DNA from 2 places in the Undibacter mobilis genome. Region 2 is predicted to be linked to the other one. Evidence: predicted binding sites of a transcription regulator. Region 2 holds the regulator's gene; the other holds the start of a gene.
What was found. Region 2 encodes PhoB, which activates phosphate uptake and scavenging genes when phosphate is short. Its sites were predicted from a motif close to TGTCATNNANCTGTCAT; they were not measured.
Positions count from the first base shown of each region.

Region 1: phnC (phosphonate ABC transporter ATP-binding protein) is a predicted target of PhoB. The motif match lies at 2,768-2,784, and genes of this name have one in related genera.

Region 1 is NZ_QRGO01000001.1:1,444,871-1,452,367, forward strand. Features, by position in the region: gene phnF (phosphonate metabolism transcriptional regulator PhnF) at 1-46, shown strand, start outside; gene DXH78_RS06845 (LbetaH domain-containing protein) at 99-746, shown strand; gene DXH78_RS06850 (alpha-D-ribose 1-methylphosphonate 5-triphosphate diphosphatase) at 755-1,900, shown strand; gene DXH78_RS06855 (DUF1045 domain-containing protein) at 1,917-2,612, shown strand; gene phnC (phosphonate ABC transporter ATP-binding protein) at 2,830-3,792, shown strand; gene phnD (phosphonate ABC transporter substrate-binding protein) at 3,848-4,963, shown strand; gene phnE (phosphonate ABC transporter, permease protein PhnE) at 5,035-5,859, shown strand; gene DXH78_RS06875 (hypothetical protein) at 5,876-6,064, opposite strand; gene DXH78_RS06880 (hypothetical protein) at 6,335-6,676, shown strand; gene DXH78_RS06885 (TRAP transporter permease) at 6,698-7,497, opposite strand, start outside.
Region 2 is NZ_QRGO01000001.1:541,344-548,840, reverse strand. Features, by position in the region: gene pstS (phosphate ABC transporter substrate-binding protein PstS) at 1-997, shown strand, start outside; gene pstC (phosphate ABC transporter permease subunit PstC) at 1,162-2,184, shown strand; gene pstA (phosphate ABC transporter permease PstA) at 2,187-3,050, shown strand; gene pstB (phosphate ABC transporter ATP-binding protein PstB) at 3,047-3,862, shown strand; gene phoU (phosphate signaling complex protein PhoU) at 3,896-4,612, shown strand; gene phoB (phosphate regulon transcriptional regulator PhoB) at 4,627-5,331, shown strand; gene DXH78_RS02535 (GcrA family cell cycle regulator) at 5,422-5,910, opposite strand; gene DXH78_RS02530 (aspartate aminotransferase family protein) at 6,418-7,497, shown strand, end outside.

The DNA of each region.
Region 1 (7,497 bases), 900 kb from region 2:
GGCGCGTTTCTCCGCCGACCGTGTGGCGCTCATCGTGGAAAGTTGAGTGATGCATTGCGCGTCACGTAAGTGTCACTAATCGGGCGTTTTAAAGCACTATGGCAAGCCAACTCTCCACCACACCCGTCGTCGATCCGACCGCCGAGGTGAAGCGTTCGACGCTCGGCACCTATACCGAGGTCGGCCCCCGCACCAAGCTCCTCGAAGTCGAGCTCGGCGATTACTCTTATGTCGTCAACGACAGCGATATTGCCTATGCGACCATCGGCAAGTTTACCTCGATCGCGGCGATGACCCGGATCAATCCCGGCAATCATCCGATGCATCGCGCCACGCAGTCGCACTTTACCTACCGCGCCAGCGCCTATTTCGATGGCGCGGCCGATGAGGCCGAGTTCTTCGACTGGCGGCGCTCGTTCCACGTCACCATCGGCCATGACGTCTGGATCGGCCATGGCGTTATTGTCTTGCCGGGCCGCTCCATCGGCACCGGCGCGGTGGTTGGCGCCGGCGCGGTCGTGACCAAGGATGTTCCGCCTTACATGATCGCCGTCGGCAATCCGGCGCGGGTGCTGCGGCCGCGTTTTTCGGCCACCGTCGCCGAACGCATGGTCAAACTCGCGTGGTGGGACTGGCCGCATGAACAGGTCGGCCAAGCGCTCGCGGATTTCCGTGCACTCAGCGCCGAAGCGTTTCTCGACAAGTATGAAGGCGCGGCGCTGCCAGCGCGGCAGGCAGCGGGCTAAGGACACTCATGCGTATTCAGGGCGGACAGGTTCTGGCCGGTGGCGACTTTGTCGAGGCCGATATCCAGATCGACGACAAGGATGGCGCCATTGCAGCGCTCGGCGCCGGTGGCGGCAATGGCCGCAGCTTCGATGCGCGCGGGCTTTATGTGCTGCCTGGCATTGTCGATATCCATGGTGATGCCTTCGAGCGGCAGTTGATGCCGCGGCCTGGCGTCGGCTTCCCCATCGATATCGCCTTGCAGGACAGTGACCGTCAGGCGGTCGCCAACGGCATCACCACCATGTTTCACGGCCTCACCTGGTCGTGGGAGCCGGGCCTGCGCGGCGCCGAGAATGCGCGCGCCGTGCTCGGCGCCATCGAAGCTCTGCGGCCCGCGCTCGGCGCGGACACGCATTGCCATCTGCGCTACGAGACTTTCAACCTCGACGCCGAAAAGGAAGTGACCGACTGGCTCGGCGCGCGCCGCGTCGGCATGCTTGGCTTTAACGATCACATGCCGAGCGCCGATTCGCCGCCGCGCACACGAAAAATTTCCGAGATGGCGGCCCGTGCCGGTCTTACCGTCGATGATTTCAACACGCTGGTTGAACGTCTGCGCGGTCGCGCGGCCGAAGTACCGGGCTCAATCGAACGTCTCGCCAAAGCCGCGAATGCCGGCGCTGTCGCGATGCTATCGCATGACGACATGTCGCCGCAGCAACGGCAATGGTTCCGCGCCCTCAATTGCCGGGTTGCCGAATTTCCGGTGAATGTCGAAACCGCCGAAGATGCGACCAGGGCTGGCGATCATGTCGTCATGGGCGCGCCCAATGTCGTACGCGGTGGCAGTCATATCGGCTGGGTCGCCGCCGCAGATATGATCGCGCGCGGTCTCTGCACCGTGCTGGCGTCGGACTATTACTATCCGGCGCTGCTGCTCGCCGCATTCCGCCTGGAGCAGGACAAGGTGCTTCCGCTGCATCAGGCCTGGGCCTATGTGTCGGAGCATCCGGCCCGCGCAGCGGGGCTCGCCGATCGCGGCACCATCGCGGCCGGTAAGCGCGCCGATCTCGTTCTCGTTGATGCCGCCGATCCGTCGCGGCCAAAGGCGGTGGCGACGATGGCGAATGGCCGTTTCGTCCATCTTGCCGACTCCGGCCGTCTGCACTGAGGCCGGGGGCCGGACCATGTCGGCGCGCTATGCCATCTATTATGTGCCGGCCGCTGCAAGCGCCCTCTATCGCTTTGGTGCGTCGGTGCTCGGCTACGACGCCTTTACAGGCAATGACGTGCCTTATCCGGATGGTGTTGACGCGGCCAAGTGGCCGGCCCTGACACGGGAGCCGCGGGTCTACGGTTTTCACGCGACGATGAAGCCGCCGATGCGGCTCAAGGACGGTGCCACTGAGCGCGACCTGACGGTGTCATTCCTGACCTTTGCGAATGAGCAGGCGCCGGTTCATGCCGGCACGCTGGTGGTCCGGGAGCTCGGCTCCTTCATTGCGCTGGTGCCGGCCGAACCCTGTGCGCCGCTCCACCGCCTCGCCGATGCCTGCGTTAGTGCCTTCGATGATTTTCGTGCTCTGCCGACGGAGCAGGAACTGGCGAAGCGGCTGAAGCCGGGCCTCACCGAACGCCACATCGAGCACCTCTATCGCTGGGGCTATCCTTACGTGTTCGAGGATTTCCGCTTTCACATGACTCTGACCGGCGCGCTGCCTGTGCAGAAGCGGATGGCTGCCTACAATTTCCTGGGCCGGCAGTTCGACCAATTGCCGGATGCGGCGGCCCTGAACGTTGATCGCCTGGTCATTTCAAGGCAGGCGACCGCCGGTGCGCCCTTCGTCGTGCTCAATGAAGTGGCACTGGGTGGCATCACCTGAGGTTGACTGGTCATGCCCCGCGACAGCGGAGGCATCCAGTAATCCATTGAAGACGTTGCGCTAACTGGATCGCTTGTTGCTCGAGCGATGACGGCGCCTTGTCTTTGCCGCGACTCCGGCCCCCTCATGTGCGCATCGGAAGAAACCCCGGCCGCATTCATCCGACTGTCACATGCCGTTGTTAGCGATTGTGACAACGAGGTCAGGAGGGCGCGGCGTGACAACGGAAGCTGTCATCGACGCTATCGGTATTTCCAAATCCTATCAGCGCGGCAAGCCCGTGTTGAACGACGTGTCCATTTCGCTCAAGCGCGGCGAGATGGTGGCGTTGATCGGCGCCTCGGGTTCCGGCAAGTCGACTTTGATCCGCTCGCTGGCGGGTCTGATCCCGATCGACGGAGCGCGCGACGGCAAGGCCAGCGGTCAGATCACCGTACTCGGCCAGGCAATCCAGCGCGGCGGTCGCATCAGCTGCAGCCGCACGCTGCGTGCCCGCATCGGCGTGATATTCCAGCAGTTCAACCTGGTGCCGCGGCTGTCGCTGCTCACCAATGTCTGCTTCGGCCTGCTCGGTCGCCTGCCGACGGCGCGCGGTACGCTTGGCCGTTTCAGCGATGACGACAAGCGCGTGGCCATGCAGGCCCTGGCGCGCGTCGGCATTGCCGAACATGCGCTGCGGCGCGCCAACGATCTGTCCGGCGGGCAGCAGCAACGCGCCGCCATTGCACGCTCGCTGGTGCAGGGCGCCGAACTGCTGATCGCCGACGAACCGATCGCCTCGCTCGATCCGGCCTCGTCGCGCCGCGTCATGGATCTGGTCGCCGACATGAACCGTCAGGACGGCCTCACCGTGCTGGTGTCGCTTCATCAGGTCGAATACGCGATGAAATACTGCCCGCGCACCATTGCGCTCAAGGACGGCAAGGTTGCCTATGACGGCCCTTCGAGCGCGCTGACGCCGGCCTTTCTCAACAACATCTACGGCGCCGAATCCGAAGAGCTGTTCCTGCCGAACTTCGGGGCCGTACCGGAACCGGATGGCGGCCTGCACTGGTCGGATCCGCAGGCTGCTGTGAACGGCAACGGCCATTGGTCCGATCCGCCGACGGTTGTCATGCCGCCTGCATCCACTGTGGCTATGACGAGGCCGCACGCGAAAGCCGGGCGCCTGACCGCCTGAGTGCGGGAATCGCTCGACCCGATTGACAAGAAACGACTGCAACAGGAGAAGCATCATGCGCAAGCTAGCCATGCTTGGTACCGCTCTGGCGATCGCCGCCAGCCTTTCGGCGACCGCGGTTCAGGCCCAGACCAAGGAAATCAACTTCGGCATCATCGCGACCGAAGCGAGCAGCAACCTGAAGACCATCTGGGAACCCTTCCTCGCCGATATGGCGAAGGGCACCGGTTTCAAGGTCAACGGCTTCTATGCCTCCGACTATGCCGGCGTGATCGAAGCGATGCGCTTCAAGAAAGTGCAGATCGCCTGGTACGGCAACAAGTCGGCGATGGAAGCCGTCAACCGTGCCGACGGTCAGATCTTCGTGCAGTCGGTCGATTCCGATGGCAATCCTGGCTACTGGTCGCATCTGATCGTGCAGAAGGATTCGCCAATCAAGACCCTCGAGGACGTGCTCAAGTGCGATAAGACCGTCACCTTCGGCATTGGCGACCCGAACTCGACGTCAGGTTTCCTGGTGCCGACCTCGTACATCTTCGCCGCCAAGAACATCGAGCCGAAGGACTGCTTCAAGACCGTCCGCAACGCCTCGCATGAGGCGAACGCGATGGCGGTGGCCAACAAGCAGATCGACGTCGGCACCAACAACAGCGAAAACCTGCGCCGGCTCGAAAAGACCGCGCCGGACGCCGCCAAGAACATCCGCGTGATCTGGACCTCGCCGCTGATCCCGAGCGACCCGATCGTCTGGCGCAAGGATATGTCGACCGAAGACAAGACCAAGCTCTACACCTGGATCCTGAGCTATGGCCGTATCGGCACGCCGGATGAGATCGCCGCCGCGAAGAAGATCCTTGCGGGCCTGCAATGGGCGCCGTTCAGCCCGTCGGCTGACGATCAGTTGCTTCCGATCCGTATTCTGGAAAACAACAAGACGATCATGAAGATCAAGGGCGACGCCAAGCTGTCGGCCGAAGACAAGGCGACTCAGATCAAGTCGCTCGAAGCTGAGGTCAAGACCTGGCAGGCTGCGGCCGACAAGGCCAATGCCAGCCCCTTCCGCAAGAAGGTCGCCGAATTCCAGGAAGCCGACAAGGCCGGCGATCAGGCCAAGCTGAAGAAGATCATCGCCGAACTCGCGACGTCCATGACATCGACGCCGATGAACTAACCTACCATCCGGGCGCCGGACCACGATTGGTTCGGCGCCCTTTTCCTGTCTAACGCCAGCCCGTGGACGCCATGACCGACGCCACCGCTCATATGACCGGCAAACTCGCGCCGGAGATCGTCGTGCCTCGGCACACATGGTCGCACCGCCTGAAGAGCTGGGCGATCTGGGTCATCATATTCGGCTTGCTGGTGTGGAGCTGGTCGCCGGCTGAGATGTTCCGCGCCTCGTCCCTGGTGACCGACTGGCGCAACATGGCCGAGTTCGGCAAGGCCTTCCTGACGCCGAATTTCCACCATTGGGAAAGCTACCTTATCGACATGGTGGTGACGATCCAGATCGCGATCTGGGGCACGGCGCTCGCCGTCATCTTCGGCATTCCGGTGTCGATCCTCTGCTCGTCCAACGTCGCGCCGCAATGGATCGTTCAGCCGGTGCGGCGCTTGATGGACGCCTGCCGGGCCATCAACGAAATCGTATTCGCGCTGCTGTTCGTCGTCGCCGTCGGTCTCGGCCCGTTCGCCGGCGTGATGGCGCTGTTCGTTCACAATCTCGGCATCTTCGCCAAGCTGTTCTCGGAAGCGGTCGAAGCCGTCGATCCGCGCCCGGTGGAGGGCATCCGCGTCACCGGTGCGATCAAGGTGCAGGAAGTGGTTTTCGGTGTCATTCCACAGGTGATGCCGATGTGGTCGTCGCTGACGCTGTATCGCCTGGAGACCAATGTGCGTTCGGCCACCACGCTCGGCATTGTCGGCGCCGGCGGTATCGGCCAGACCTTGTACGAGAGCATCCGCAGCTTTCACTACGGCGAGACCGCGGCGCAGATCATCATCGTCGTGCTGACGGTCATGGTGCTCGACATGGTCAGCTCGCGCATCCGCGCCACGCTGGTCTGAGACGCTCCCGGGACAATCAGTGCTGCTTTGCTGACGGCCGGACGACGCGCGGCTTGATGCGTGGCTTGCTGCGCGCCTGACGGCGCGCGCTCAACACCGCGCGGGCATTGTGCGGATCGATCTCGCCCGACAGCACGCCTTTGGCGATCTTGAGCCAGTACAGTGCTTCGCTGTCGTCGTCGCGCGCTTGGGTCGGTTTCGTCATCGCCCGCACTCTCATTGGCATTCCAATGCTAGCGCGGCGGCAAAGGCTGTAAACGATAGCGTGCATCATTTTGTGGGATAACGCGGACTGAAATGCGTTTGTCATAAATCTGTCATGGAAATTGCCGGATTGCGTGCCCTGGAACCCGAAAAAATACGCAGTTATCTCAGCGCGTTACTCGTTCGTTCGGTGGCGTCATTGACCCTCCGGCGGTTCCCGTTACGCTGACCGCAATCAAACGTGGCCCCCAGTACAGACGGCGAGTGCGACATGTCGAAAAAAGACGACACCATCAAAGCGCTGAAGAAAAAGCTGAAGAAGCTCAAGGCCGAAATCGCGGCGCTGACGGGCGGCAAACCAGCCAAGGCCGACAAGAAGAGCGCCAAACCGGCAAAGACCAAATCCGCAAAGACCAAATCCGCAAAGGCCAAGCCTGCAAAAGCCAAGGTCGCGAAGACCAAGTCTGCAAAGACCAAACCGGCGAGCAGCAAAGTGAAGAATGCCGAACCGGCGAAGACGCTCACCCCGCCATCGGCGAAGCCCGAGCCGATGAAGATCGTCGCCAAGGAACCGGCGCCGCTGACGCCGCCAGCCCGCGTCGCCGCGGGCTGATCCGTCACGATTGACCGCTTGTCAGCGCGCCGTGGCGGGCTCAAGCGCGTCCTGGCGCCGCCGTTGCAGCAGCACGATGCCGGCAAGCACGACCAGCGCCGGAATATAGAGCCAGAAGCGGCTCGGCCGCTCCGCCGGCAGCAGCACCGACAGAATCTGATCGCCATTGCCGAGGCCATACTTCGTGGCCTGGCTGCCGAAGCGCACATTGCCGATCTGCGTGCGGTCACCGACCGTCATCACGTCGAGTCCGGCCGCGCGCAGGCGTTCCGGTCCCGTCGCGCCTTCGCGCAAGGTGAGGCGGATGACCTTGTCGACCTCGTCGCCGGCCCGCGTCTGGCTCTTGACGCGGAAGCGGATGGTCGTGCCAGGTGGCGCATCGTTCGCGACGCGGACGAGATCGGCCGCCGGGCGCGTTACGTAAGGGTCGATGATCTGGTCGAGCCAGAAGCCCGGCCGGAACAAGGTGAAGCAGATCAGGAACAGCGCCACCGTTTCGTACCAGCGGCTTTTCGTCAGCATCCAGCCCTGCGTTGCCGCAACGAAGCAACCCATGGCAATCGTCGCAGAGAGGACCACCAGAACGAGCTCAGACCAGCTTCCGATGTCGATCAGCAGAAGCTGCGTGTTGAAGATGAAGATGAAGGGTAGCAGCGCGGTGCGGATCTCATAGCGAAACGCCTGCACACCGGTCTTCACCGGATCGGCGCCGGATATGGCCGCCGCTGCGTAGGCGGCGAGCCCGACCGGCGGCGTCACGTCGGCCATCAGGCCGAAGTAGAAGACGAACATATGCACGGCGACGAGCGGCACCGCGAGAT
Region 2 (7,497 bases):
GCTTCCGGCCAATGCCGCCGACATCTCGGGTGCCGGCGCCACGTTCCCTTATCCGATCTACGCCAAGTGGGCGGACGCCTATAAGAAAGAAACCGGCATCGGTCTGAACTATCAGTCGATCGGTTCGGGTGGCGGCATCAAGCAGATCAAAGCCAAGACCGTGATCTTCGGCGCGTCGGATGCGCCGCTCACCGGCAAGGACCTTGACGAAACCGGCCTTGTTCAGTTCCCGATGGTCATGGGCGGCATCGTGCCGGTCGTGAACCTTGAAGGCATCAAGCCGGGTGAGCTCGTGCTCGACGGCCCGACGCTGGCCAAGATCTTCCTGGGCGAAATCAAGACCTGGAACGATCCGGCCATCGCCAAGCTCAATGCCAAGGTGAAGCTGCCCGATCAGGCCATCGCCGTTGTGCACCGCTCGGACGGTTCGGGCACCACGTTCAACTTCGCCTACTACCTCGCTGAAGTCAGCGCGGACTGGAAGTCGAAGGTTGGCGTGAACACCGCGCTGCAGTGGCCTGTCGGCATCGGCGCCAAGGGTAACGAAGGCGTTGCTAACAACGTCGGCAACACCAAGGGCTCGGTCGGCTACGTCGAGTACGCGTACGCGCTGCAGAACAAGCTGACCCATACCAACATGATCAACAAGAACGGCAAGAACGTCGGCCCGACCTCGGAAGCCTTCCAGGCCGCTGCCGCCAATGCCGACTGGAAGTCGCAGCCCGGCTATGGCGTCATTCTCGCCAACCAGCCTGGCGACCAGTCGTGGCCGATGACCGCCGCGACCTGGATCCTGATGTACAAGAAGCCGGTCGACCCGGCCGCCACCGCCTCAGCCCTCAAGTTCTTCGACTGGGCTTACACCAAGGGCGACAAGATGGCCGAGGAACTGCACTACGTTCCGATGCCGGCGAAGGTCGTAAAGGACGTCGAAGGCTACTGGGCGAAGGAAGTGATCGACGCCAACGGTAAGCCGATCTACTCGATGACCAACTAAGCGTATCGCTTCGAAAGGGGCGCCGTTCTGGCGCCCCTTTCTCCTTCACGTTATTGTCTGGCGGTCATCATAAGGTGGCGGCCGGTGTCGGTCTGGCGGTTGTTGAACAGCGTCAGGCATTTGTGTGGCCGCCCGCAGCAAACATCGGCTTCGGAGCGTGTCTGATGAAGAAGACCTTGGGGAGACGGCCTGTGGCGGATGTGGCGTTGCAAAGTGGAAGCCTCTCGGTTGCTGAAGCATCCGATCGCAGCAAGGTTCTTCAAAAACTACGCATAGGCGATATCGGTTTTCGCCTGCTGACGCGCGGGGCAGCCATCACGGTTCTGTTGATCCTCGGTGGCATCATCGTTTCGCTGGTCTGGGGCTCATGGGAAGCCATGGGCAAATTCGGCTTCGCCTTCCTGATTACCGAAAGCTGGAATCCGGTCACCGAACAGTTCGGCGCCATCTCGCCCATCTACGGTACGATCGTCACATCGATCATCGCCATGGTGATCGCCGTTCCGATCGGTCTGTTTATCGCGCTGTTCCTCACCGAACTGTGCCCGATGTTCCTGCGTCGCCCGATCGGCATCGCCATCGAACTGCTCGCGGGCATCCCCTCGATCATCTACGGCATTTGGGGCCTGTTCGTCTTCGCCCCGTTCCTGCAGCAATACGTCCAGCCGCTGCTGATCAATACGCTCGGCAATGTGCCTGGCATTGGCGGCCTGTTCGCCGGCCCGCCTTACGGCATCGGCATTCTTACCGCCGGCCTCATCCTCGCGATCATGGTGTTGCCTTTCATCACCTCGATCTCGCGTGACGTATTCTCGGCCGTGCCGCCGGTGCTGAAAGAGGCGGCCTACGGTCTCGGCTGCACCACCTGGGAAGTGTCGCGCTACGTCGTGCTGCCGTTCACCCGCGTTGGCGTCATCGGCGGCGTGATGCTGGGCCTCGGCCGCGCGCTCGGCGAGACGATGGCAGTCACGTTCGTGATCGGCAACGCCCACCGCATATCGGCCTCGATCCTTGCACCCGGAACGACGATATCGGCGACCATCGCCAACGAGTTCACCGAGGCCGTCGAGTCGGTTTACACGTCCTCGCTCATCTTGCTTGGCCTCATCCTGTTCGTGATCACGTTCATCGTGCTTGCGTTCGCCCGCATCATGCTGATGCGCCTCAACGCCCGCGTGGGAGCCTGATCATGGCATTGATCTCTGGCGCGCAAAGCCCGCTCTACGCCCAGCGTCGGCGCAAGAATGGCATCACAATGGCCCTTGCCTACGTCGCAACGGCCTTCGGCCTGACCTGGCTGGTCCTCATTCTCGCCGTGCTGCTGTGGGAAGGTTTCAGCGGTCTGTCGCTGCGCGTCTTTACTGAAATGACCCCGCCGCCTGGTTCGGCCGGCGGCCTGCTCAATCCGATCCTCGGCAGCGTGGTCATGACCGGGCTGGCGGTGTTGATCGGCACGCCGCTCGGCATCCTCGCCGGCACCTACATGGCGGAGTACGGCCGTTACGACAAATTGTCCTCCGTGGTTCGTTTCATCAACGACATCCTGCTCAGTGCGCCGTCGATCGTGATCGGCCTGTTCGTTTACGAGATCATGGTAGCTCAGATGGGCCACTTCTCGGGCTGGGCCGGCGCCGTCGCGCTCGGCGTGATCGTGGTGCCGGTCGTGGTGCGTACCACCGAAGACATGCTCATCCTGGTGCCGGATACGCTACGCGAAGCTGCGGCTTCGATCGGGCTGCCGCGCTCGCTGATGATCAGACGTGTCGCTTACCGCGCCGCCCGCGCCGGCATGATCACCGGCGTGCTGCTCGCGGTGGCGCGTATCTCCGGCGAAACCGCACCGCTGTTGTTTACCGCGCTGAACAACCAGTTCTGGAGCACCGACATGAATGCTCCGATGTCCAGTTTGCCGGTTGTCATCTTCCAATTCGCATTGAGCCCCTACAAGGACTGGCAGGAGCTCGCCTGGACCGGCGCGCTTATCATCACGCTGTCGGTTCTGACCTTGAGCATCGTCGCCCGCGCCCTCGCTTCGCAGAGTAAATCGTCATGACCATGGCCACTTTTACCGTCCCGACCGTCACCAACACCGTGAACCCGGCCGAAGGCCTGGTCGACAAGGTCACCGTGAAGAATCTCGATTTCTTCTACGGCGATCACCGCGCCCTGAAGAACATCAATGTCTCGCTGTACGAGGGCAAGGTCACCGCCTTCATCGGTCCGTCGGGCTGCGGCAAGTCGACCTTGCTGCGCATCCTCAACCGCATGTACGACCTTTATCCGAACCAGCGCGCGACCGGCACCGTGCGCCTCGACAACGACGATATCCTGGCGCCGTCGCAGGACCTCAATTTGCTGCGCGCCAAGGTCGGCATGGTGTTCCAGAAGCCGACGCCGTTCCCGATGACAATCTATGAGAACATCGCCTTCGGCATCAGACTCTACGAGAAGCTGCCGAAGTCCGAACTCGACGGTCGCGTGCAGCACGCGCTGGAGCGCGCCGCGTTGTGGAACGAGGTCAAGGACAAGCTGGGCGCCAACGGCCAGTCGCTGTCGGGTGGCCAGCAGCAGCGCCTGTGCATCGCCCGCACTGTCGCCGTGCGGCCCGAGGTTATCCTGTTCGACGAGCCGTGCTCGGCGCTCGACCCGATCTCGACTGCCAAGATCGAAGAGCTGATCGACGAGCTCAAGGAAGACTACACCATCGCCATCGTCACCCATAACATGCAGCAGGCGGCGCGCGTCTCCGACTTCACTGCCTTCATGTATCTCGGCGAACTCGTCGAATACGGCGAGACGACCAAGATCTTCACCGCGCCGAACGACCGCCGCACCCAGGATTACATCACCGGCCGCTTCGGCTAGGCCGGCGCCGGCAAGGATTGAAGGATCAGGATTATGAACGAACAGCACACCGCCAAGGCTTTCGACGTCGACCTGCAGGAACTGTCGCGGATGGTCGCCGAGATGGGCGGCCTGGCAGAGAAGCAGGTTGCCGATGCCGTTGACGCGTTGGCCAAGCGCGATACCACCATGGCGCAGCGGGTCACCGCTTCCGACAACGCCATCGACGTCCTCCAGCATGAAATCGAGGAAAAGTCGGTGCTCACCATTGCCCGCCGCCAGCCGATGGCGGTGGACCTCCGCGAAATCGTGGGCGCGCTGCGGCTTGCCAACGATCTTGAGCGCGTCGGCGACCTGGCCAAGAACATTGCCAAACGCGTCATTGCGCTCAACGCCGAGTTCCCGCCGCCGAAGCTGATCCGCGGCGTCGAACACATGACCGATCTCGTGCTCGGCCAGCTCAAGGCGGTGCTCGATGCCTACGCCCGGCGCGACGATGCCAAGGCGATGGCGGTGTGGCGCGGCGATGAGGAAATCGACGCGGTCTGCACCTCGGTGTTCCGCGAGCTGCTCACCTATATGATGGAAGATCCGCGCAACATCACCTTCTGTATTCACCTGATGTTCTGCGCCAAGAACATCGAGCGCATGGGCGACCATGCCACCAACATCGCGGAAACCGTCCACTACATCGTGGATGGCGCACCGATCACCGAACGCCGGCCGAAGGGCGAGACCGAGATCTCCGCGCTGACCGGCACCAACGCCTGACGAGCCACCGAAGCATGAGCGCGCGAATCCTGATCGTCGAAGACGAGGAGCCTCTCACGATGCTCCTCGTCTACAATCTCGAGAAGGAAGGCTACGAGGTCGAGACCGCGGCCCGCGGCGACGACGCCGACACCAAGCTGAAAGAGCGTGTGCCGGATCTCGTGGTGCTCGACTGGATGCTGCCGGGGCTGTCGGGCATCGAATTGTGCCGCCGGCTGCGGGCGCGGCCAGAGACGCAGAATCTGCCGATCATCATGCTGACCGCGCGCGGCGAGGAGAGCGAGAAGATCCGCGGCCTCGCCACCGGCGCCGACGACTACATGGTCAAGCCGTTCTCGGTGCCGGAATTGCTTGCCCGCGTGCGCGCGCTGCTGCGTCGGGCCCATCCGGATCGCGTTGCCACCGTGCTCAACATCGGCGACATCGAACTCGACCGGGACAAAAAACGCGTGTCGCGCAGCGGCAAGCCGATCGATCTCGGCCCGACCGAATATCGTCTGCTCGAATTCCTGATGGAACGGCCCGGCCGTGTGTTCTCACGCGAGCAATTGCTCGACGGTGTCTGGGGCTCCGACATCTATATCGATGAGCGGACCGTGGACGTTCACGTCGGCCGCCTGCGCAAGGCCATCAACCGTGGCCAGCAAGCCGACCCGATCCGCACTGTGCGCGGTGCCGGCTATGCGCTCGACGACCGCTTCGGTCGGGCCGCCGGCTAACTGCGCAGCGCCGCGCGCCGGAGCCTAGGCGTCCAACAAAAAAGGCCGAAGCTTTGCCCCGGCCTTCGTCATCCCATTGATGTCAGTGTCTCAGCCCCTGAACGCCGGCTTCTGGCGGCGGCGATCGTTTGCCGGCTGGTAGGCGACGCGGCAGTGGAAGCTGCAATAGGGCTGGTCCTCAGCAGCTTCGCCGCCGCAGAAGAAGAAATCCGGGCCCGACGGATCGCCCACCGGCCAGCGGCAGGTTTTTTCGTTGAGCTGCAGCAGCGTCTTGCGCTGCTCGAGCGGGATTTCCAGCAGTTCGGGTTCGGGTTCGACCTCGTAGTCATAGGCCAGCGCGGTATTGCCGCGCACCTGAGGCCGCTGCACCCGGATCATGTGGCCGGAGGAACGGGCCTTGCGCGGGCGCGGCGCGCTCGAAGTGGGGCTTTTGGCACGACCCGACAGGCCGAGCCGGTGTACCTTGCCGATCACGGCATTGCGGGTGATGCCGCCGAGCTCGGCGGCAATCTGGCTGGCCGACAGACCGTCGGACCAGAGCTTTTTCAGCAGTTCGACCCGCTCATCGGTCCAGCTCATGGGGTATTTCCCTCGGCGATCCAGGCGTTTGGACAGAATCCACCCCCGTCGTCCGGCGCGGCTTTTCCGCACCTGAACGTGTACGCTTCAGGGATGAACCAGATTTAGGCGGCGGCACGCGATATGTCGTATCGCCTGACCAAAAAACTACACTATGGGTTGACTCGGCCGCAAGCATTTGCAATCGGCTAAAACTCTCCTCCCACAGGTTTTCCTTTAGAATCCGCGACTGCGGTGATTTTGAGTCGCGAATCGGCCGAGGTGGTTCGGTTGACTTGGCCCCGGCCTCCAATAAAATGCCGTCCAAGTGCCGCCCGGCGAGGCGGCACGTTTCGTTTTGGGCGCTGCCAGCCGGGAAAACGCTTAGCCCAGGTCCGGTTCCGTAGCCGGCCGTGGGCTAGTCATCGGCGAATGGTATTGAACGTCCTCGGGTTCTGCCCCGGGGCTCGTTGCCGTTTTCCGAACTGGCGCCGCCGGGCGTTCCGATTGTCGTTTCGTGGAAAGAGACTGGCCGTGAGCTCGCATCTGTTGCCGACCTATGCCCGTGTGGACCTCGCTTTCGAGCGGGGCGATGGTGTCTGGCTAACCGCGACCAACGGCAAGCGCTATCTGGACTTCACCTCCGGCGTTGCCGTCAACGCGCTTGGCCATTCGCACCCGCACATGGTTGCGAAGCTGACCGAGCAGGCTGGCAAGCTGTGGCACACCTCGAACCTCTACCGCATTCCGGAAGGCGAAAAGCTCGCCGAGCGGCTGTGCCAGCATAGCTTCGCCGACTTCGTGTTCTTCCAGAACTCCGGCACCGAGGCGATGGAATGCTGCATCAAGATGGCGCGGAAGTATCAATACGCGTCCGGCAAGCCGGAACGTAACCGCATCATCACCTTCGAAGGGGCCTTCCATGGCCGTACGCTGGCGGCGCTTGCCGCGACGGGCAACAAGAAGTATCTCGAAGGCTTCGGCCCTAACATGCAGGGCTTCGACCAAGTGCCGTTCGGCGACCTTGAGGCGGTCAAGAAGGCAATCACCGCCGAGACCGCCGCGATCGTCACCGAGCCGCTGATGGGCGAGGGCGGCGTGCGCGTCGTGCCTCACGAGTTTTTGCGCGCACTTCGCAAGCTGTGCGACGACAACGGCCTGCTGTTGATCTTTGATGAGGTGCAGACCGGCGTCGGCCGCACCGGCGATCTGTTCGCCTATCAGCATACCGGGGTGACTCCCGACATCATGGGTCTGGCCAAGGCGCTCGGTGGCGGCTTTCCGATCGGCGCGTGCCTGGCAACCGCGGAAGCGGCCAAGGGCATGACCGCCGGCTCGCACGGCTCGACCTTTGGCGGCAACCAGCTCGCGATGGCCGCCGGCAATGCCGTGCTCGACATCGTCGCAGACAAGGCTTTCCTCGACGAGGTCAAGCGCAAGGGCCTGCTGCTGAAACAGCGGCTCGCAGAGATCAGGGATCGCTATTCCTCCGTCGTCGCCGAAGTGCGCGGCGAGGGCCTGCTGATCGGCTTGCGCATGGTGCCGCCGGTCGGCGAGATGGTCGATGAATTGCGTAACGAAGAGATGATCACGGTTGCGGCCGGCGAG